DNA from 4 places in the Streptomyces sp. NPDC096105 genome. Region 4 is predicted to be linked to each of the others. Evidence: riboswitches for the same ligand, from Rfam matches in the RefSeq annotation. Region 4 holds a riboswitch; each other region holds the start of a gene.
The links. Region 4 has a riboswitch for cyclic di-AMP ahead of ACIQ8B_RS02760 (M23 family metallopeptidase). Riboswitches for the same ligand answer to the same signal wherever they lie in the genome.
Positions count from the first base shown of each region.

Region 1 (4,888 bases), on a different contig from region 4:
CAGGTCAGTTCCAGCAGGGAGCCGCGTTCGCGCTCGGCGGGGCCGCTGACCGTGCCGGAGCCGTAGAGGTCGCCGGTGCGCAGGGAGGCGCCGTTCACCGTCATGTGGGCGAGCTGCTGGGCGGCCGTCCAGTACATGGTGGAGAAGGGGCACTCGGAGACGGCCTGGCCGTTGAGGCTGACGGTGATGCGCAGGTCGTAACCGCCGGGCTCCTCACCGGAGTCGTCGAGGTACGGCAGCAGCGGGTGAGTGCGCTCGGGCGGGGCGGTGCGGGCCTCCTCCAGGGCGTCCAGCGGGGTGATCCACGCCGACACGGAGGTGGCGAAGGACTTGCCGAGGAACGGACCGAGGGGCACGTACTCCCAGGCCTGGATGTCGCGGGCGGACCAGTCGTTGAGCAGGCACAGGCCGAACACGTGGTCGCGGTAGGCGTTCAGCGGCACGGGCCGGCCCCGCTCGGACGGGACGCCGACGACGAAGCCGACCTCGGCCTCGATGTCCAGCCGCACGGACGGGCCGAACACCGGGGCGGCGTCGGCGGGCGCCTTGCGCTGCCCGGAGGGGCGTACGACGTCGGTGCCGGACACCACGACGGTGCCGGAGCGGCCGTGGTAACCGATCGGCAGGTGCTTCCAGTTGGGGGTCAGGGAGTCGGCCGCGTCGGGGCGGAAGATCTGCCCGACGTTCCGGGCGTGGTTCTCCGAGGCGTAGAAGTCGACGTAGTCCGCGACCTCGAAGGGCAGGTGCAGGGTGACCTCGGACAGCGGGTGGAAGAACCGCTCGACGGTCTCCCGGTGCGCCGGGACCGTCACCCACGCGGTGAGCGCGCGCCGCACGTCCGACCAGGCCGTACGGCCCGCCGCCAGCAGGGGGTTGAGGGTGGGGCGGGCGAGCAGGGAGGCGTAGGGGGAGCCCAGGGCGTGTGCCGCCGCGCCGGCGTCGAGGACGTGGTCGCCCAGCCGGACGCCCACGGTGCGCTCCGGCGAACCGGGGAGCGAGAAGACGCCGTACGGCAGGTTGTGCGGGCCGAAGGGATCGCCCTCGGGGACATCGAAGGGGGGCATCGGGTGCTGCCTCGCTTTCGTGTGCGCGGGTGCGCCACGTGTCCGTGGCCGTGCCACACGTTACGGGGTCGCGCCCCGGTGAGCTCTTGTACACGGACGACTTCCCGGGCCCGGGTCCGCCGGAGCGCACCCTGTTCCGGTCAAAACGGGAAAGAGGTCCCAACCGGTCGCGATCCGGCGGTGTAAGAAGGCAAAACGCACCCAATGCGAGGGCATACGGGCGCGGCGAATCGGACGGTCCTCCTGTCCGTATTCTCTGATCATGGCCGCACCCACCGATTGTTTTCTCATCGCCACCGACCTGGACGGGACGCTGCTGCGCGGTGACGACACCCTCTCCGACCGCTCCCTCGCCGCCCTCGCGCGGGCGGAGCGGGCCGGCGCCCGGCACCTCGTGGTGACGGGGCGCCCGGCCCCCAGAGTGCGGTCGCTGCTCGACGACCTCGGCTGCACGGGGCTCGCGGTGTGCGGACAGGGCGCGCAGGTCTACGACGCCGCCACGCACCGGATGCTGTGGTCGGTCCGGCTGGACCGGGAGCTGGCGGAGACCGCGCTCGGCAAGATCGAGGCCGAGGTGGGGGAGGTGTACGCCGCGGTCGACCAGGACGGGGCCGACGGGCTGACGCTGATCGAGCCGGGCTACCGGATGCCGCACCCGACGCTCCCGTCGGTGCGGGTGGAGCGGCGCGACGACCTGTGGGCGCGGCCGATCAGCAAGGTGCTGCTGCGCCACCCGGAGCTGTCGGACGACGCGCTGGCGGCGGCGGCCCGGTCCGTGGTCGGTTCGCTGGCCACGGTCACGATGTCGGGGCCGGGCACGGTGGAGCTCCAGCCGTGCGGGGTCACCAAGGCGACCGGGCTGGCGCTGGCCGCCGAGCACCTGGGGCTGCGCCCCGAGGACACGGTCGCCTTCGGGGACATGCCGAACGACGTCCCCATGTTCCGGTGGGCGGGCCACGGCGTCGCCATGGCCAACGCGCACCCCGAGCTGAAGGCGGTGGCCGACGAGGTCACCCTGTCGAACGAGGACGACGGCGTGGCCGTCGTCCTCGAGCGGCTGTTCGGGCGGACGGCCGGAGTGGCCCGTCAGAGGTCGGCTCAGTACGCGCCGAAGACGTTGTCGATCGAGCCGTAGCGGTCGGCGGCGTAGTTGCAGGCCGCGGCGATGTTGGCGACCGGGTCGAACGGGTCGAAGGCGGTGCCGGGCACGTGGTACGCCTGGAAGGTCGGGTCGATGACCTGGAGCAGGCCCTTCGACGGGGTGCCCTTCGCGGCGTTGGAGTCCCACAGGTTGATGGCGGCCGGGTTGCCGGACGACTCCCGCATGATGTTGCGGTGGATGGAGTCGTAGGAGCCGGGGATGCCGTTCTGCGCCATGACGTCCATCGCCTCGCGGATCCAGCCGTCGAGGTTGTCCGGGTACGCGGTCGTGGAGGTGGCGGCCTGGGCCGTGGGGGCGGCCGCGGCGCTGGTGGCGCCGAACAGCGGCATCGCGACCACGGCGACGCCGGTGCCGGCGACGGCGAGGGAGCGGACGAGGCGGCGGTACGAAGCGGAAGCGGGCATGTCTGGGTTCCTCTCCTACGCCTGCGAGGTGAGCTGTCGGGTTCGGGCGGGAGAGTGCCCGGCCGTGCCCCTGCGGGCATGGCTTCACCCCGAGCCGTCCCGGCGCGGTGTCCGGTACGGCGGCTTACCTGGGTCCCCCGCTCCTGCCGTGCGTGAGTTCGTCGTCGGGTGTGATGCGGGTGGCGGCAGGACTAGGCGTCCACCCGGCAGGCCCGGAACGTATGCGAGAGCACATGCCGGAAACAAGTGCGACGATCACACAAAGCCCCGTTTGATCTTGAGATGGGCGATTTCGGGTGCTTGATCCTTTGTGGCCGGTCAGAGTCAAGTCCGTTGCGTGGAGCGGGATGACGGGCGTGTGCGAGGGTGACCGGGCGGCCGGCGTGCGCGTGACTCACTTCACGGGGCGGCGACCGTGAGCACATGTGCGGCCAAGGGGAATTAACGGAGCGATCGCGGTAAATCGGACTCTCGGGTGGGGCAGGATGGTTCACGGGCCACCGCGTCCGGGAAGTCGAGGTATGTCCGTTGTCATCGCCCGATCAAAAACACTCCGCTTCTGCTCCCGTATCGCCTTGCTTGTGACCCCGGGCCCTGGCGGTGATCGAAACATGACCGGATACGCTGACTCGAGTGGTGACAGCGACCTATCGACAAACCGTGTAACCGCCAGCAGACACCAGCAGACAGGAGACCCCTCGTGACCGTCGTCGGGCCGTTCGGGCTGAGCGTGCGGGACCAGGCTCTGGAAGCCGATGTCCAGGCCGGATTGACGGCTGTCGAGGAAGGGCTGCTCGAAGCCACCAAGAGCGAGGTGCCCTTCATCACGGAGGCCGCCCAGCACCTGGTGCGGGCCGGCGGCAAGCGGTTCCGTCCGCTGCTCGTGATGCTCTCCGCCCGGTTCGGCGACCCCTACGCGCCCGGCATCGTGCCGTCGGCCGTCGTGGTGGAGCTCACCCACCTGGCCACGCTGTACCACGACGACGTGATGGACGAGGCCGAGGTGCGGCGCGGGGTCGCGAGCGCGAACGCCCGCTGGGGCAACTCGGTCGCCGTGCTCACCGGCGACTTCCTCTTCGCCCGCGCCTCCCACATCCTGGCCGACCTCGGCCCGGAGGCGGTGCGGGTCCAGGCCGAGGCGTTCGAGCGGCTGGTCACCGGCCAGATCCTGGAGACCGCGGGCCCGCAGGACGGCCGCGACCCGGTCGACCACTACCTGGACGTGCTCGGCGGCAAGACCGGCTCCCTGGTCGCCGTCTCCTGCCGGTTCGGCGGGATGATGTCCGGCGCCGACGAGACGGTGGTGGACATCCTCACCCAGTACGGCGAGCGGCTCGGCGTCGCCTTCCAGCTCGCCGACGACGTCCTGGACATCGCCTCCGACTCCCACGAGTCCGGCAAGACCCCCGGCACCGACCTGCGCGAGGGCATCGCCACCCTGCCCGTGCTGCGGCTGCGCGAGCGGGCGGCCCGGCTGGGCCTCGCCGAGGACGTCGCCCTGTGCGAGCTGCTCGACTCCGACCTCACCGACGACGCCCGGCACGCCGAGGCGCTGCGGCTGCTGCGCGCCCATCCCGCGCTGGGCCAGGCCCGCCGGGACACCGTGCGCTACGCCGAGGAGGCGCGCGCCGCGCTCGCCCCGCTGCCCGACGGCCCCGCCAAGACGGCGCTCGTCGAGATGTGCGACGCCGTGGTGCACCGGGCCGGCTGACCCGCCCGGCCGTCCCCCGTACGCCTCCCGGACCCGGACGACCCCTACGGGGCGGGTGAGGCGGCGCCGTGCCGTGTCATACCGCAGCAGTACGCGCAGTTGAGCCCGCGGTCTGACGTATCCGCCCCGCGAATGCGGTCAGATGGACCACGACGGACAACACCACTTCTCACCGGTTCGGGTGAGAATGGCGGCTCGGGCCGAACTGGTGCGAGGACACGGGACGGAAGCCGCCGCCGACGACGGAGGGCACACATGGCACCGCACGCATCCGACGACACGACGACTGCCGGGGAGGTCGAGGAGCCGCGCGCCGGCCGCCGCAGGGCAGCGCGGTACGTCGTCCCCGTCACGGTGATGGGCGTGGCGGCCGCGACGATCGGACTCGTCCCGGCGCTCGCCGACTCCGGCGACCCCGACCTGCCGGACATCACCGCCGCACAGCTCATCGAGAAGATCGCGCAGTCGGACGTGGAGCGGCTGTCCGGCACCGTGAGGATCACCACCGACCTCGGGCTGCCGAACCTCGGCGGCCTGGAGAGCAGCC
Region 1 is NZ_JBIWGC010000013.1:58,800-63,687, reverse strand. Features, by position in the region: gene fahA (fumarylacetoacetase) at 1-1,064, opposite strand, end outside; gene ACIQ8B_RS20805 (HAD family hydrolase) at 1,327-2,199, shown strand; gene ACIQ8B_RS20800 (transglycosylase SLT domain-containing protein) at 2,163-2,630, opposite strand; cyclic di-AMP (ydaO/yuaA leader) riboswitch at 2,636-2,804, opposite strand; gene ACIQ8B_RS20795 (polyprenyl synthetase family protein) at 3,331-4,341, shown strand; gene ACIQ8B_RS20790 (outer membrane lipoprotein carrier protein LolA) at 4,597-4,888, shown strand, end outside.
Region 1: another riboswitch for cyclic di-AMP. It lies ahead of ACIQ8B_RS20800 (transglycosylase SLT domain-containing protein); the one in region 4 lies ahead of ACIQ8B_RS02760 (M23 family metallopeptidase).

Region 2 (4,888 bases), on a different contig from region 4:
GGTGGACGTCCTTGGCGGACAGCCGCGGGTAGGGCGCGAAGAAGCGGTAGTACTTCGACTCGTCGGAGACCTGCTCGTAGAAGCTGACCAGGCGCTCGGCGTCGTCGGCGGTGATGGGGCGGATGCGTGCGGTGCCGCCGTCGCGCAGCACCACGTCGGCCTCCCAGTGGGCGGGGTACTCGTGGCGGTCCGACGAGGTCTGCATGGGCCCCAGAGTACGGCTCGCGTCCGGTAGCGGCGCGAGGCAGTCTGTGGTGGACGGCTGCCGGGCCGAGGCCGCGGCCCGGCGGCCGCCGGAGCCGTCCCGGACGCCGCTCCGGGCTCGCGTCCACGGTATGGAAGAATGGTCTAGACAACCCTGAACAGCGAAGGGCAGCAACACATGGCTGAGCGCCGCGTCAACGTCGGCTGGGCCGAGGGTCTCCACGCCCGCCCCGCCTCCATCTTCGTCCGGGCCGCCACGGCCGCAGGCGTCCCGGTGACGATCGCCAAGGCCGGGGGCACCCCTGTCAACGCGGCCTCGATGCTGGCTGTCCTGGGCCTGGGCGCCCAGGGCGGTGAGGAGATCGTCCTCGCCTCCGACGCCGAGGGTGCGGACGCCGCCCTGGACCGTCTGGCGAAGCTGGTCGCCGAGGGCCTCGAGGAACTCCCCGAGACCGTCTGAATCCGTATTTCCGCACGCGACGGCCGTGCGACCCGGAAAGGCCCGTCCGGACCCCGGACGGGCCTTTCCTTTTCCTCTTTCCATTTCCGGGCAGCCGAAAAATCCCCCGCCCTTCGCACCCTCTTTTTGTACGGGGCCCGTGTTAAGGGCGCAGGCTCGGCATGTGTACGGGATGTTGCGCGTTCCTCACACGGTCCGTGCGGACGGACCGCTCGGCGCCGGAGCCGAACCGGAGCCGGTGGCCGGCGTTCGCCTGCTCGGCGTGCACCCCCGCGAGGGTCCGCGCCCGCTCGCCGTCGCCGCGGGCCACGGCGTCCACGATCGCGCCGTGCTCCGCCCAGTACGCCACCGGGTCGGCCGGCCCGTCGACCGCGTACATCCAGGCGATCTTGTGCCTGAGCTGGGTCAGCATCGACGTCAGCGCCGGGCTGCCGGAAGCCTGGGCGAGCGTCTCGTGGAACCAGCCGCCCAGTGAGCGCAGATCGTCGCTGCTGCCCTGACGTACGCGTTCCTGCCCCAGCCTGACCAGGCCCCGCAGCACCTTCAGATGCGCGTCGGTGCGCCGCTGGGCCGCCCGCAAGGCGCCGAGGGGCTCCAGGAGCCGGCGCATCTCCAGCAGGTCGGCGGCCTCCTGCTCGGTGGGCTCCGCCACGCACGCGCCCGCGTGCCGCCGGGTCACCACGAAGCCCTCGGCCTCCAGCGTGCGCAGGGCCTCGCGGACGGGGACGCGGGAGACCCCGTAGCGGCGGGCGAGCAGTTCCTCGGTGAGCCGGCTCCCGCGCCCGTGGACACCGGCGACGATGTCGTCCCGGATCGCCGTGCACACCGAGTGCGCGGGAATACGCATGACCGACCTCCGGATCAATTCCCGTGGAACGTCGACGATTGACGTCCGTTCGTGACTCTATTGCAATCGGCGGCGATTTCCGACGGCGGACCGGAATTCCTCCATGATTTTCGGACGGAGGGCGCCGGGACGGATGTGCCCCGGAACGGCGAAAGCCCCGGCTCGCGGGGAGCCGGGGCCCGAGGGCGTGACGGGCGCGCCTCAGATGTTCACGCCGTGCGACCGGAGGTAGGCGGCCGGGTCGAGGTCGGAGCCGTACTCGGCGGACGTGCGGGCCTCGAAGTGGAGGTGGGCGCCGGTGACGTTGCCCGTGGCGCCGGAGAGACCGATCTGCTGGCCGGCGGCGACCTCCTGCCCCACCGACACGGCGATCGACGACAGGTGCGCGTACTGGGTGTACGTGCCGTCGTGCATCTTGATGACGACCTGGTTGCCGTACGCGCCGCCCCAGCCGGCCTCGACGACGGTGCCGACGCCCACGGACTGGACGGGCGTGCCGCTCGCGGCGTGGAAGTCGATCCCGGTGTGGCTGCCGGACGACCAGATGGCGCCGCCGCTCCGGTAGGCGGTCGAGACGTACGAGCCGGGGATCGGGGAGACGAAGGTGTTGAGCCGCTTGCGCTCGGCCTCGCGGGCGGCGCGCTCCTTCGCGGCGCGGGCCTTCTCCGCCTCCTCGGCCGCCCGCTCGCGCGCCGCCTCCTCGGCGGCCTTGCGCGCGGCCGCCTCGGCCGCCACGCGGGCGGCCTCGTGCTGGGCGGCGGCCTGGGCGTCGATGCGGTCGGCGATCACGTCACCCAGGGTGACGACGGGGGTGAGGCCGGTCCGTGCCGCGGCCGGTTCGGCGGCGAGCGCGGGGGCCGCGAGGGAGCCGACGACGCCGGTGCCCGCGAGGGCCGCGACGCCCGCGGCGCGGGCGGAACCGCGCTGGACGCGGCTGGGACGACGGTGCTTCCCGGTGGCGCGGGTGAACGCCATGTACAGGCTGGTCCTTTCCTTCCCTCTCGCCTACCGGGTTAGCTGACGGGTTCGGAGCAGGAAGGTCTCCTACGGACCCCCTCGCGACACGCGCGGGCGTCCGATTCACCCCAGGGATCTCATGTGGGTCCCCGGCTCCCCTGGCTCGCGCCGTACGGGGACTCGGCGATGGCTGTCCGGTGCCGCGGGTGCGGCGCACTGCCCGACGAACAGCCCGCACGAAGCTAAGCGGGACGTCGCGCGATCCCCAAACGATTCCCGGGTTTTGTAGCGCATACCACAGGGCAGACAGGCAACCTCCGCCCCAATTCGGGCATAAGGGAGCCCCGGTGGCGTCGCCGTCACCGGGGCCTTTCACGCGCGCGTGTGCGGCGGCTGCCCTACTCGGCCGTCACGACGGTGACTTCGCCGATCCCGAGCGCCTCCACGGGCGCCTTGATCTGCGCCGCGTCACCGACGAGCACGGTGACGAGACGGTCCACCGGGAAGGCGTTCACGACGGCTGCCGTGGCCTCCACGGTGCCGGTCGCGGCCAACTGCCGGTACAGGTCGGCCTGGTAGTGGTCCGGCAGGTGCTGCTCGACCTGGTCGGCCAGCGTGCTCGCGACGGCCGCGGCGGTCTCGTACTTGAGCGGCGCCACGCCCACCAGGTTCTGCACGGCGACGTCGCGCTCCTCGTCGGTGAGGCCCTCGGCGGCCAGCGTGCGCAGCACGGTCCACAGGTCGTCCAGTGCCGGACCGGTGTTGGGGGTGTCGACGGAGCCGCTGATGGCCAGCATCGACGCGCCCGTGCCGTCCGGGGCGGACCGCAGCACCTGGCCGAACGCCCGGACGCCGTAGGTGTATCCCTTCTCCTCGCGCAGGACGCGGTCCAGGCGCGAGGTGAGGGTGCCGCCGAGGCAGTACGTGCCGAGCACCTGCGCGGGCCACACCCGGTCGTGCCGGTCCGGGCCGACACGGCCGATCAGCAGCTGCGTCTGGACGGCGCCGGCCCGGTCCACGATGACCACGCGGCCGGTGTCGTCCGCGACCACCGGCGGCACCGGCCGCGGCTGGGCCTGCGAGCCCGTCCAGGCGCCCAGGGTGTCGGCGAGCAGCGCGTCCAGGTCGACGCCGGTGAGGTCGCCGACCACCACGGCGGTCGCCGTGGCCGGGCGGACGTGCTTCTCGTAGAAGCCGCGCACGGCCGCGGAGTCGATGCGCGCGACGGTCTCCTCGGTGCCCTGGCGCGGGCGCGACATGCGCGAACTCGCCGGGAACAGCTCCTTGGAGAGCTCCTTCCCGGCGCGGCGGGACGGGCTCGCCAGCTCGTGCGGGATCTCGTCGAGGCGGTTGCGGACCAGCCGCTCGATCTCGCTGTCGGCGAAGGCGGGCGCGCGCAGGGCGTCGGCGACCAGACCGAGCCCCTTGGCCAGCCGCGAGGCCGGCACCTCGAGGCTGAGGCGGACGCCGGGGTGGTCGGCGTGCGCGTCCAGGGTGGCGCCGCAGCGCTCCAGCTCGGCGGCGAACTCCTCGGCGGTGTGCTTGTCGGTGCCCTCGGAGAAGGCGCGCGCCATGATCGTGGCGACGCCGTCGAGGTCCTCCGGCTCCGCGTCCAGGGGGGCGTCGAGGACCACCTCGACGGCGACGACCTGCTGGCCGGGGCGGTGGCAGCGCAGCACGGTCAGGCCGTTGTCGAGGCCACCGCGCTCGGGGGCCGGGAAGGCCCAGGGCTTGGCCTCGCCCGCCTGCGGCCGGGGGTGGAACTCCATCGTGGCGAGCTCGGTCACTTCGCCGTCTCCTCGTTGTCGTCGGCGCCGGCTGCGGCTGCGGCTTCCTCGGTCTCGTCGGTGGCGTCCTCGGCCGCCGGGGCGACGGGCTCGTAGACGAGCACCGCGCGGTTGTCGGGCCGCAGGCGGGCCTTGGCGACCTCCTGCACCTCCTCGGCGGTCACCTCCAGGACGCGGCTCACGGCGGTCAGGGCGAGCTGCGGGTCGCCGAACAGCACGGCGTAGCGGCAGAGTTCGTCGGCGCGGCCGGCCACCGTGCCGAGCCGGTCGAGCCACTCGCGCTCCAGCTGGGCCTGGGCGCGCTCCATCTCCTCGGCGGTGGGGCCCTCCTCGGCGAAGCGGACGAGCTCCTCGTCGATGGCGGCCTCGATGACGGGCACCTCGACGTCGCCGGACGTCTTGACGTCCAGCCAGCCCAGGGACGGCGCCCCGGCCAGCCGCAGCAGGCCGAACCCGGCGGTCACGGCCGTACGGTCGCGCCGCACCAGGCGGTTGTAGAGCCGCGAGGACTCGCCGCCGCCGAGGACGGTGAGCGCCAGGTCGGCCGCGTCGCACGCGCGCGTGCCGTCCTCCGGGAGCCGGTAGGCGGCCATCAGCGCCCGCGCGGGGACCTCCTCCTCGACGACCTCGCGC
Region 2 is NZ_JBIWGC010000020.1:96,623-101,510, reverse strand. Features, by position in the region: gene ACIQ8B_RS26310 (GNAT family N-acetyltransferase) at 1-205, opposite strand, end outside; gene ACIQ8B_RS26305 (HPr family phosphocarrier protein) at 383-664, shown strand; gene ACIQ8B_RS26300 (GntR family transcriptional regulator) at 807-1,511, opposite strand; gene ACIQ8B_RS26295 (M23 family metallopeptidase) at 1,713-2,486, opposite strand; cyclic di-AMP (ydaO/yuaA leader) riboswitch at 2,499-2,664, opposite strand; gene ACIQ8B_RS26290 (M16 family metallopeptidase) at 2,867-4,255, opposite strand; gene ACIQ8B_RS26285 (M16 family metallopeptidase) at 4,252-4,888, opposite strand, start outside.
Region 2: another riboswitch for cyclic di-AMP. It lies ahead of ACIQ8B_RS26295 (M23 family metallopeptidase); the one in region 4 lies ahead of ACIQ8B_RS02760 (M23 family metallopeptidase).

Region 3 (4,888 bases), on a different contig from region 4:
CGCGGCCGGTCAGCCGGGAGCGGCGGGCCTGCCGCTTGGTCTGCGAGCGGTAGACCCGGGCCGCGGTCTGCTCACCGATCAGCCGGATCCTGGTCGCGGTGGAGAAACGGTCCCGGTCCTTGACCGCCATGTTCCCGCCTCTCGTTCGGTCTCCTACGCGCGTACGTCCCCGCACACGGTACGGGACCGGGTACGGGGACGTACGTACGACGCCTCCTGCGGAGGGCGGGGTCAGCCCTTGAAGCGGGGGAACGCGCTGCGGCCGGCGTACACCGCGGCGTCGTCGAGGATCTCCTCGATGCGCAGCAGCTGGTTGTACTTGGCGACGCGCTCGGAGCGGGCCGGGGCGCCGGTCTTGATCTGGCCGCAGTTGGTGGCGACGGCGAGGTCGGCGATGGTGACGTCCTCGGTCTCGCCGGAGCGGTGGGACATCATGCACTTGAAGCCGTTGCGCTGGGCCAGCTCGACGGCGTCCAGGGTCTCGGTGAGCGAGCCGATCTGGTTGACCTTCACCAGCAGGGCGTTGGCGGCGCCCTCCTCGATGCCGCGGGCCAGGCGCTCCGGGTTGGTGACGAACAGGTCGTCACCGACGAGCTGGACCTTGTCGCCGAGCTTGGCGGTGATGGTCTTCCAGCCCTCCCAGTCGTCCTCGAACAGCGGATCCTCGATGGACACGAGCGGGTACGCGTCGACGAGCTCCGCGTAGTACTCGGTCATCTCGGCGGCCGAGCGCTCCTTGCCCTCGAAGCTGTAGACGCCGTCCTTGTAGAACTCGGAGGCGGCCACGTCCAGGGCCAGGGCGATCTGCTCGCCGGGGGTGTAGCCGGCTTCCTGGATGGCCTCGAGGATGAGGTCGAGGGCCTCGCGGTTGGAGCCGAGGTTCGGGGCGAAGCCGCCCTCGTCGCCGAGGCCGGTGGCCAGGCCCTTGCCCTTCAGCACCTTCTTGAGGGTGTGGTAGACCTCGGCGCCCCAGCGCAGCGCCTCGGAGAAGGACTCCGCGCCGATCGGGGCGATCATGAACTCCTGGATGTCCACGTTGGAGTCGGCGTGCGAGCCGCCGTTCAGGATGTTCATCATCGGCACCGGCAGCAGGTGCGCGTTCGGGCCGCCCAGGTAGCGGAACAGCGGCAGGTCGCTGGCCTCGGAGGCGGCGTGCGCGACGGCGAGCGAGACGCCGAGGATGGCGTTGGCGCCGAGCGAGCCCTTGTTGTCGGTGGCGTCCAGGTCGAACATCGCCTGGTCGATCAGGCGCTGCTCGGTGGCGTCGTAGCCGACGAGCTCCGGGCCGATCTGCTCGATGACGGCCAGTACGGCCTTCTCGACGCCCTTGCCGAGGTAACGGCCGGCGTCGCCGTCACGGAGTTCGACGGCCTCGAAGGCGCCGGTGGAGGCGCCGGACGGGACGGCGGCACGACCCGTGCTGCCGTCGTCGAGGCCGACCTCGACCTCGACCGTGGGGTTGCCTCGGGAGTCCAGGATTTCCCGGGCTACGACGACGTCGATGGACGGCACGAGCATCTCCTTCTTGGGATGTGACGCGGGTGAGCGGGGCCGCGGGGGCCCTGCGAGTCCGAGCCTAACCGGCTCCGGGCGATCGGCCATCCGGCCGCCCGCCTCATGGACAGAACCGAGAGTAAATTGTTTCCGAACGGAACAAAGCAGGTTCGGGAAACCGTGACCGGAAAGCGTCCGGACATGACCCCGCCCCGGTGCGTACGGGGAAGAAACGCACCGGGGCGGGTGGCCCGTGGGGACGGGGGGAGGGACCGTGCGGCCGGCCTTACTTCAGGTGCAGCTGCTGGCCCGGGTAGATGAGGTCGGCGTCGTCGACGATGTCGTCGTTCAGCTCGAACAGCTTCGCCCAGCCGCCCTTGACGTCGTGCTCCGCGGCGATCGAGCTGAGGGTGTCGCCCTTGACGACCTTGTACTCGCCGTCGCCCTTCTCGACCTTCTCGCCGGTCGGGGTGGTGACGGTCTTCTTCTCGCTCTTCTGCTCGGCCTTCTGCTCGGCCGGGGCGGCCGGGCGCTCGGCGGAGCGGGAGGCCTTCTGCTCGCTCTCGCGGGACTCCGCGGCGCCGGACTCCTGGGAGGAGCCCTCGGCGGAGGAGCCGTTGTAGGCGGCGTTGGACAGGCCGGTGCCGCAGACCGGCCAGGCGCCCTTGCCCTGGCCCGCGAGGACCTTCTCGGCGATCTCGATCTGCTGGGCCTTGGTGGCCTGGTCGGCGGTGGCCGCGTACTTGGTGCCGCCGTACCCGGCCCAGGTGGAGGCGGAGAACTGCAGACCGCCGTAGTAGCCGTTGCCGGTGTTGATGGACCAGTTGCCGCCGGACTCGCACTGGGCGACGGCGTCCCACTCGGACGCGGTGGCGGCGGAGGCGTTGCCGGCCGCCATCAGCGGACCGGCGACGGCGGCGCCGGTGACACCGGCGATGGCGATGGCGCGAGTGGCCTTGGACGGACGACGGTGCTTGCCCTTGCCGGAAAACAGCATGGATGGATCCCCTCACCGACGCCTACGAGGTGAGCTGTCGGGTTCGGGCCGGTTGAGTTGCCCGGCCACGTCCCTCCCGGGACGCGGCTTCACCCCGAGCCGTACCGGACGTGAACCGTCCGGGTCCGGCGCCTACCTGGGTCCCCCGCTCCTGCCTACGGCGCATGACGCGACGACTGTTCCCGTGCTGCCACTGGCAGGATTCGGCGTGGCGGCAGCCGGGGCCCGCGATGGCGAGCGGTCACGACCGTAAGCACGGGCCCGACGGAATTTCAAAGATGATCAGGTCTTCTGAGACCTATCTCTCACAGCCCTTATTACGGACATTCAGCCCGAATCACTCCGTCAACTGCCGCCGCGCGGAGGCGCCTTCGAACGCCGCCCGCGCCCGCTACTCGCCGGTCTCCGCGTCCACGAGAAGCCGCTGACCTGGCAGGATCAGGTTCGGGTCGTCGCCGATGACCTGCTGGTTCTCGACGTAGAGCGCCGTCCATCCGCCGGTGAGGGCAAGGGAGTCGGCGATGGACACCAGACTGTCCCCGGCCCGCACGGTGTAACGGTCGTCGGCGGCCCCGGCCGGCGTGCCGGCGGAGCGCGAGGCGTGCCGGCCGGCCGACGAGGCCGCGGCGTCGGCGCGCTCGTCCTCCTGGGCGCTGGGGCCGCGGTGGCGGCCCGGGCCGGCGGACTCGGACTCGGTGACCTCCGAAGAACCGGTGCTCTGCCCCGACTTGTCCGACTCGTCACGCTCGGAGGCGGCGGGGGCGGACGGGGAGGCCTTGTCGTTCGCGTCACCCTCCTCCCCGCCGGACGAACCGGGCGTGGCGGACGGAGAGGGAGAAGCGGACGCATCACCCGGTTCCGGCGAACCGGACGGAGTGGTGGTGCCGGCGGTCCGGGAGTCGTCCGGGGTCGCGTCGTCGGCCACGCCCGGGTCGACGTCCGGGGACGCCGCGTCCTGGTTCAGGCCCGTGAGCAGGCCGCAGGCGCGCCACTTGCCGACCCCCTGGTCGGCGAGGAGCCTCTCGGCGACGGTGATCTGCTGGTTGCGGCTGGCCTGGTCGGCGCTGGGCGCGAACTCCAGGCCGCCGTAGGCCTCCCAGTCGTCCTGGGTCAACTGAAGGCCGCCGTAATAGCCGTTGCCGGTGTTCTGGCTCCAGGATCCGCCGCTCTCGCACTCCGCGACCCGGTCCCAGGTCTCGCCGTCCGCCGCACTGGCACTGCCCGCCCCGAGCAGAGGGATCGCGATGGCGGAGCCGGTCACCCCGGCCGCGACGAGAAGAGCCGGAGCCTGGCGAGGGCGACGGTGTCGGCCGTTCCCGGAGAGCATGCGGAAGCCTTTCACTCGGCGACGAGGACCGGCACGGTGAGCAAAACCTTGCGGCGCGCCGTACTTGATGGGTGAACGTATAGGCAGACGATCACTTGTCACAAGTTCATGCCGTGCAGATCACATGGAGATCACAGAGTTGAGCACGTCTCAGGTTTCCGCGCGTAACCCGCAGGAACCGGACAGGAAGGTCAGCCTCCTCGTCAGGCCCGTCCTGGACGCGGAGGAGAGAATTCCACCGGAAGCGTGCGGAGTCCCCGCATGATGAGGCCGCCGCGCCACCGCAGCTCGGCCGGCTCCACGGCGAGCCTGAGGTCCGGCAGCCGGGTCAGCAGGGTGGCCAGCGCGGTCTGCCCCTCCAGGCGCGCGAGGGGGGCGCCCAGGCAGTAGTGGATGCCGTGCCCGTACCCCAGGTGCTGGTTTTCGCGGCGGCCCAGGTCCAGGGTGTCCGGGTCGGCGAACCGCTCCGGGTCCCGGTCGGCCGCGGCCAGCACGACGAGGACCGGGTCGCCGGCCTCGACACGCTGCCCGCCGATGACCACCGGCTCGGTGGCGAACCGCCACGTCGCCAGCTCCACCGGCCCGTCGTAGCGCAGCAGTTCCTCCACCCCGGTCTCCAGCAGCCCGCGGTCCCCCTCGGCCAGCGCCCGTTGCAGGCGCTCCCGCTGCCCGGGGTGGGTGAGCAGGGCGTAGGTGCCGTTGCCGATGAGGTTGACGGTGGTCTCGAAGCCGGCGAAGAGAAGGATGAACGCCATCGCGGCGGCCTCGTTCTCGGTGAGGTGCTCCCCGTGGTCGGAGGCGCGGATCAGACCCGAGATGAGGTCCTCGCCGGGGACGGGCTCGGCGGGCAGCGCCTCGCGCTTGCGGTGGATCAGCTCGGCGAGGTAGCCGCGCATCTTCTTCACCGACCGGGCCACCCCGCCGCGCGGGCCGCCGCCGTGGCGGATCATCATGCCCGCCCAGTCCCGGAAGTCGTCCTGGTCCTCGCGCGGGACGCCGAGCAGGTCGCAGATGGCGTAGATGGGGAGCGGGAAGGCGAACTCGTGGATCAGGTCGGCGGAGCCGGTCGC
Region 3 is NZ_JBIWGC010000004.1:386,704-391,591, reverse strand. Features, by position in the region: gene ACIQ8B_RS09650 (septum formation initiator family protein) at 1-130, opposite strand, end outside; gene eno (phosphopyruvate hydratase) at 232-1,512, opposite strand; gene ACIQ8B_RS09640 (transglycosylase family protein) at 1,781-2,491, opposite strand; cyclic di-AMP (ydaO/yuaA leader) riboswitch at 2,496-2,664, opposite strand; gene ACIQ8B_RS09635 (transglycosylase family protein) at 2,883-3,818, opposite strand; gene ACIQ8B_RS09630 (cytochrome P450) at 4,022-4,888, opposite strand, start outside.
Region 3: another riboswitch for cyclic di-AMP. It lies ahead of ACIQ8B_RS09640 (transglycosylase family protein); the one in region 4 lies ahead of ACIQ8B_RS02760 (M23 family metallopeptidase).

Region 4 (4,888 bases):
GCCGCCGTGTCGCCCGTGAGCTGCACGACGAGGTGGGCCAGTCGCTGACCGCCGTGCTGCTGCAGCTCAAACGGGCCGCCGACCACGCTCCGGCCGAGCTCGGCGACGAGCTGCGCCAGGTGCAGGAGACCACCCGCGCCTCCCTGGAGGAGATCCGGCGGATCGCCCGCCGGCTGCGCCCCGGCGTGCTGGACGAGCTGGGCCTGGCCAGTGCCCTCAAGGCGCTCGCCACCGAGTTCGGCGGTCCTGGGCTGAGCGTCCAGCACTGCCTCGACCCCGACCTGCCCGAGCTGGACCGCGAGTCGGAGCTGGTGCTCTACCGGGTCGCGCAGGAGGGCCTCACCAACGTCGCCCGGCACGCGGGGGCCCGCCGCGCCGAGCTGGCCCTGCGGAGCACCCCCGGCGGGGTCGAGCTGCGGGTCCGCGACGACGGCATCGGCATCGGCGGCGCGGACGAGGGCGCCGGCATCCGCGGCATGCGGGAGCGGGCGCTGCTCGTGGGCGCCGAGCTGACCGTGGAGCCCCGTGCCGCCGGTGGTACGGAGCTGCGGCTCGCCGTGCCCGTTCCCGCGCGTTTCCCCGCGCACGTCCTCGTCCCCGTACGGCCCGTGCGGACGTCCGCCTCCTCGACCGCTCCCGCCGTCGTGCGCCGGTCCGCGCCCGCGCACGCCCCGCCCCCGTGACCGACGTCCCCCGACCGGAAACGCTGAACCATGACCGACCCGTCCCCCGCCCGCATCCTCCTCGCCGACGACCACGCCCTGGTCCGCCGGGGGGTCCGACTCATCCTGGACGGCGAACCGGATCTGACCGTGGTGGCGGAGGCCGCCGACGGCGCCGAAGCCCTCGAACTGGCCCGGGAGCACCGCCCCGACCTGGCCATCCTCGACATCGCCATGCCGCGCCTGACCGGTCTGCAGGCGGCCCGTGAGCTCTCCCGCACCCTGCCGGGGACCCGGATCCTCGTGCTGACCATGTACGACAACGAGCAGTTCTTCTTCGAGGCGCTGGCCGCCGGCGCCTCGGGCTACGTCCTGAAGTCGGTCGCCGACCGCGATCTCGTCGAGGCCTGCCACGCCACCATGCGGGGCGAGCCCTTCCTCTACCCGGGGGCGGTCAACGCCCTCATCCACAACTACCTCGACCTCGCGCGGGAGGGCCGGACGCTGCCCGCGAAGGCCATCACCGACCGGGAGGAGCAGATTCTCAAGCTGGTCGCCGAGGGCCACACCTCCCAGCAGATCGCGGACCTGCTGGTGATCAGCCCCAAGACGGTGGAGCGGCACCGTGCCAATCTGCTCGCCAAACTGGGCCTCAAGGACCGGCTGGAGCTCACCCGCTACGCCATCCGGGTCGGCCTGATCGAGCCCTGACACCGGTCCCGGCGGCCGGGGCACGGTCCGCTCCCCGCCGCACGGGTTGCCAGACTGGACGCGGACCGCGCAGCGGTCCCGCCGTCAACCCGCACCCGGAGAGCCCGCCGATGCCGCACCCGTACGTCCTGCTGTCCGCCGCCGTCTCCCTCGACGGCTACCTGGACGACACCGGCCCGGAGCGGCTGCTGCTGTCGAGCCCGGCCGACTTCGACCGGGTCGACGAGGTACGGGCCTCCGTGGACGCCGTCCTGGTCGGCGCCGGCACCCTGCGCGCCGACAACCCCCGTCTGCTGGTCAACTCGCCCGAGCGCCGCGCCGCCCGGGTCGCGGACGGCAGGCCGGAGTACCCGCTGAAGGTCACGGTGAGCGGCTCCGGCGACCTGGACCCGGCGGCGCGGTTCTGGTACACCGGCGGCGAGAAGGTCCTCTACACCACCGACGAGGGCGCCGGACGGGCCCGCGCCCTCGGTCTCGCCGCCGACGTCGTCCCGCTCGGCGACGGCCTGGACTGGCGGCGGCTGCTGGAGCACCTGCACGACGAGCGCGGGGTGCGGCGCCTGATGGTCGAGGGCGGCGGGCGGATCCACACCCAGCTGATGACCCAGGGCCTCGCCGACGAACTGCAGCTCGTCCTCGCCCCGCTGTTCGTCGGCGACCCGGACGCCCCCCGGCTGTTCGGCCCCGGCTCCTACCAGGGCGGCCGGCTGCGGCTGGTCGAGACTCGGCCCGTCGGCGACGTCGTCCTGATGCGCTACGAGCCCACCGCGCCCGGCACCGGCGCGCTGCCCTCCGCGGCCGACCACCACTGGCTCGCCCTCGCCTGCGAGCTGGCCGCGCTGTGCCCGCCCTCCGGGACCGCGTTCAGCGTCGGCGCGGTCGTGGTCGCCGCCGACGGCACCGAGTTGGCGCGGGGGTACTCCCGTGAGGGCGGCGACCCCGTGGTGCACGCGGAGGAGGCCGCGCTCGCCAGGACCGACCCCACCGACCCGCGGCTGGCCGGCGCCACCGTCTACTCCAGCCTGGAGCCGTGCGCCCGTCGCGCGTCCCGGCCGGCGCCCTGCGCGCGGCTGATCCTGGACGCGGGGGTGCGCCGGGTGGTCACGGCCTGGCGGGAGCCGGACACCTTCGTGGCGGACGCCGACGGCAGCGCGGTGCTGGCGGACGGGGGCGCCACGGTGCTGGTCCTGCCGGAGCACGAGCGGCGTGCGAAGGCGCCGAACGCGCATCTGCCGGCCGGCTGATCGCGCCGCCGGGGAAGGGATGTGCGTCGGGCCCCGCGGATGCCGTACACTGGTGATTACCGACGCGGGGTGGAGCAGCTCGGTAGCTCGCTGGGCTCATAACCCAGAGGTCGCAGGTTCAAATCCTGTCCCCGCTACTGAAGGCCGAGGGCCGGAATCCGAAAGGGTTCCGGCCCTCGGTGTTTTCTGTATACCGGCGCCTTGTGCCGGCACCTTTCTCCCCGCCTCTCACGCAGCGTGAGCGAAGTGCTTCGCAGCGCATAACAACTGACATACCGTCAGGTTCGACCGGTCGTCCGACGCGCGGTCAACTCGCCCGTTTTCGCCCGGTCATGGCGCTTAAGTCCGCACGGAAATCGTGAACGATCAAGAGGAATGGCTTGGAATCCGGCCCCCGCGTCTATTAACGTTCGATAACGCAGCGCGGTCGTCCCAGCCGTCACAGAAGGCGGCTCCGTGCGCACGCGCCGAATCCCGCGAGGGAACCGGGGAACCACCACCATGGGGTGAATCGGGCGGATACCGCCGTGAGAACACGGCTCGTATACGCGCGTAGGAGACCTTCCTGCTCCGAACCCGTCAGCTAACCCGGTAGGCGAAGAAGGAAGGAAAGGAGCGCGCCCACGTGGCGTCCAACCCGCCTGCCCCCGAGGCCCCGTTCCACCCGAGCGACACCTTCGCCTACGGCGCCGACGAGGGCCCGTTCGAGGAGTGGAACCCCACCGCGGAGTCCGTACGGCCCGTGCGCGGGCGGCACCGCGTCGCCAAGCAGCGCGGAGGCGGACTCGCCCGCAGCTCCACCGTCCTGGGCGTCGGCGTCATAGCCGCCGTCGGCGCCGGCGGCATGGCCAGCGCCCAGACCGGCAAGCCGCCCGTCTCCATCTCCATGCCCGACCTGCCCAACGTGGGTTCCCTCCTCTCCGAGGAGGAAACGCCCAAGGGCACGAGCACCCCCCTCAGCGACATCGGCATGACCACCGCCGACGCCGAGGAGGGCGCCTCCGGCGCCGGAGAGGCGCTGCGCGCCCGCATCATGGCCCAGGTCGAGCAGCAGCAGGGGCAGGCGCAGAGCAAGGCCCAGGCCGCCGCCCTCGCCGCCGCCGAGAAGGAGGCCGCCGAGGCCGCCGCCAAGGCGGAGAAGGAGGCCAAGGAGAAGGCCGAGGCCGCGAAGAAGAGGGCGGAGGAGGAGGCCGCGAAGAAGGCCGAGGCCGAACGCCTCGCCGAGCTGGCCAAGCAGTACACCCTGCCGACCTCCTCGTACACCCTCACCTCGACGTTCGGTCAGGCCGGCGTCTACTGGTCCTCCGGCTACCACACGGGCCTCGACTTCGCCGCCCCCACCGGCACGCTGATCAAGGCGGTCCACACCGGCACGATCACCGCCGCCGGCTGGGACGGCTCGTACGGCTACAAGACCGTGCTCACCCTCGACGACGGCACCGAGATCTGGTACGCCCACCAGTCGTCGATCAACGTCAGCGTCGGCCAGAAGGTCACCACCGGCGACGTGATCGGCCGCGTCGGCGCGACCGGCAACGTCACCGGCGCCCACCTTCACTTCGAGGTCCACCCCGCCGGCTCCTCCGGCGGCGTCGACCCGGCCGCCTGGCTGGCCGGCAAGGGCCTCAGCGTCTGAACCACCCGGCGGCCGCGTCCCGGCCGCCGACGCCGCGAACGCCGGCAGCCCCGACGACGCCCCCCCCGACGTCAGGGCTGCCGGTCCCGCATGTCCGGGGCTCCTCAGCGGCGGTGGGGGTGCTCCCCGTACGCCGGATACGGATGACCGTGGGGCGGCTGCCCGTACGCCTGCCACGGCGCGGGGACGGGCCCGTACGCCCACGCCGCGCCGTACGGCACCGGGGGCGCCGTGAGACGGGCCGCGTGCTCCAGTGCCGGACGGGCCGCCGCGCGCCGGTGCCACAGCTCCAGCAGCAGCTCCCGCTCCCGGCTCACGAAGTCCGGTCCCGCCTTCCCCGCGCGGCCCCGGTGCCGCAGGAACGCCAGCGAGGTCGCGTACGCCTCGTACTGGGCGACCGCGCGCGCCGCGGGCCTGCCCCCGTGCTCACGCGCGAACTTCCGGGCGAGGCGCCGGGCCCGCATCGAGCCCAGCGCGAACGGCTCCGCGGGACGCAGCCAGCCGGCGGCCACGTACGCGGGCAGCTCCGTGCGCACGGTCCGCAGCTCCCGCTGCCGCGTCCACACCACCAGCCAGGTCAGCAGCCCGAACGCGGGCACCATGAACGCCCCGTACACCGCGAGGAAGCCGAACTG
Region 4 is NZ_JBIWGC010000002.1:14,487-19,374, reverse strand. Features, by position in the region: gene ACIQ8B_RS02780 (HAMP domain-containing sensor histidine kinase) at 1-683, shown strand, start outside; gene ACIQ8B_RS02775 (response regulator) at 714-1,373, shown strand; gene ACIQ8B_RS02770 (dihydrofolate reductase family protein) at 1,484-2,617, shown strand; tRNA gene ACIQ8B_RS02765 (tRNA-Met) at 2,681-2,754, shown strand; cyclic di-AMP (ydaO/yuaA leader) riboswitch at 3,073-3,230, shown strand; gene ACIQ8B_RS02760 (M23 family metallopeptidase) at 3,243-4,253, shown strand; gene ACIQ8B_RS02755 (PrsW family intramembrane metalloprotease) at 4,358-4,888, opposite strand, start outside.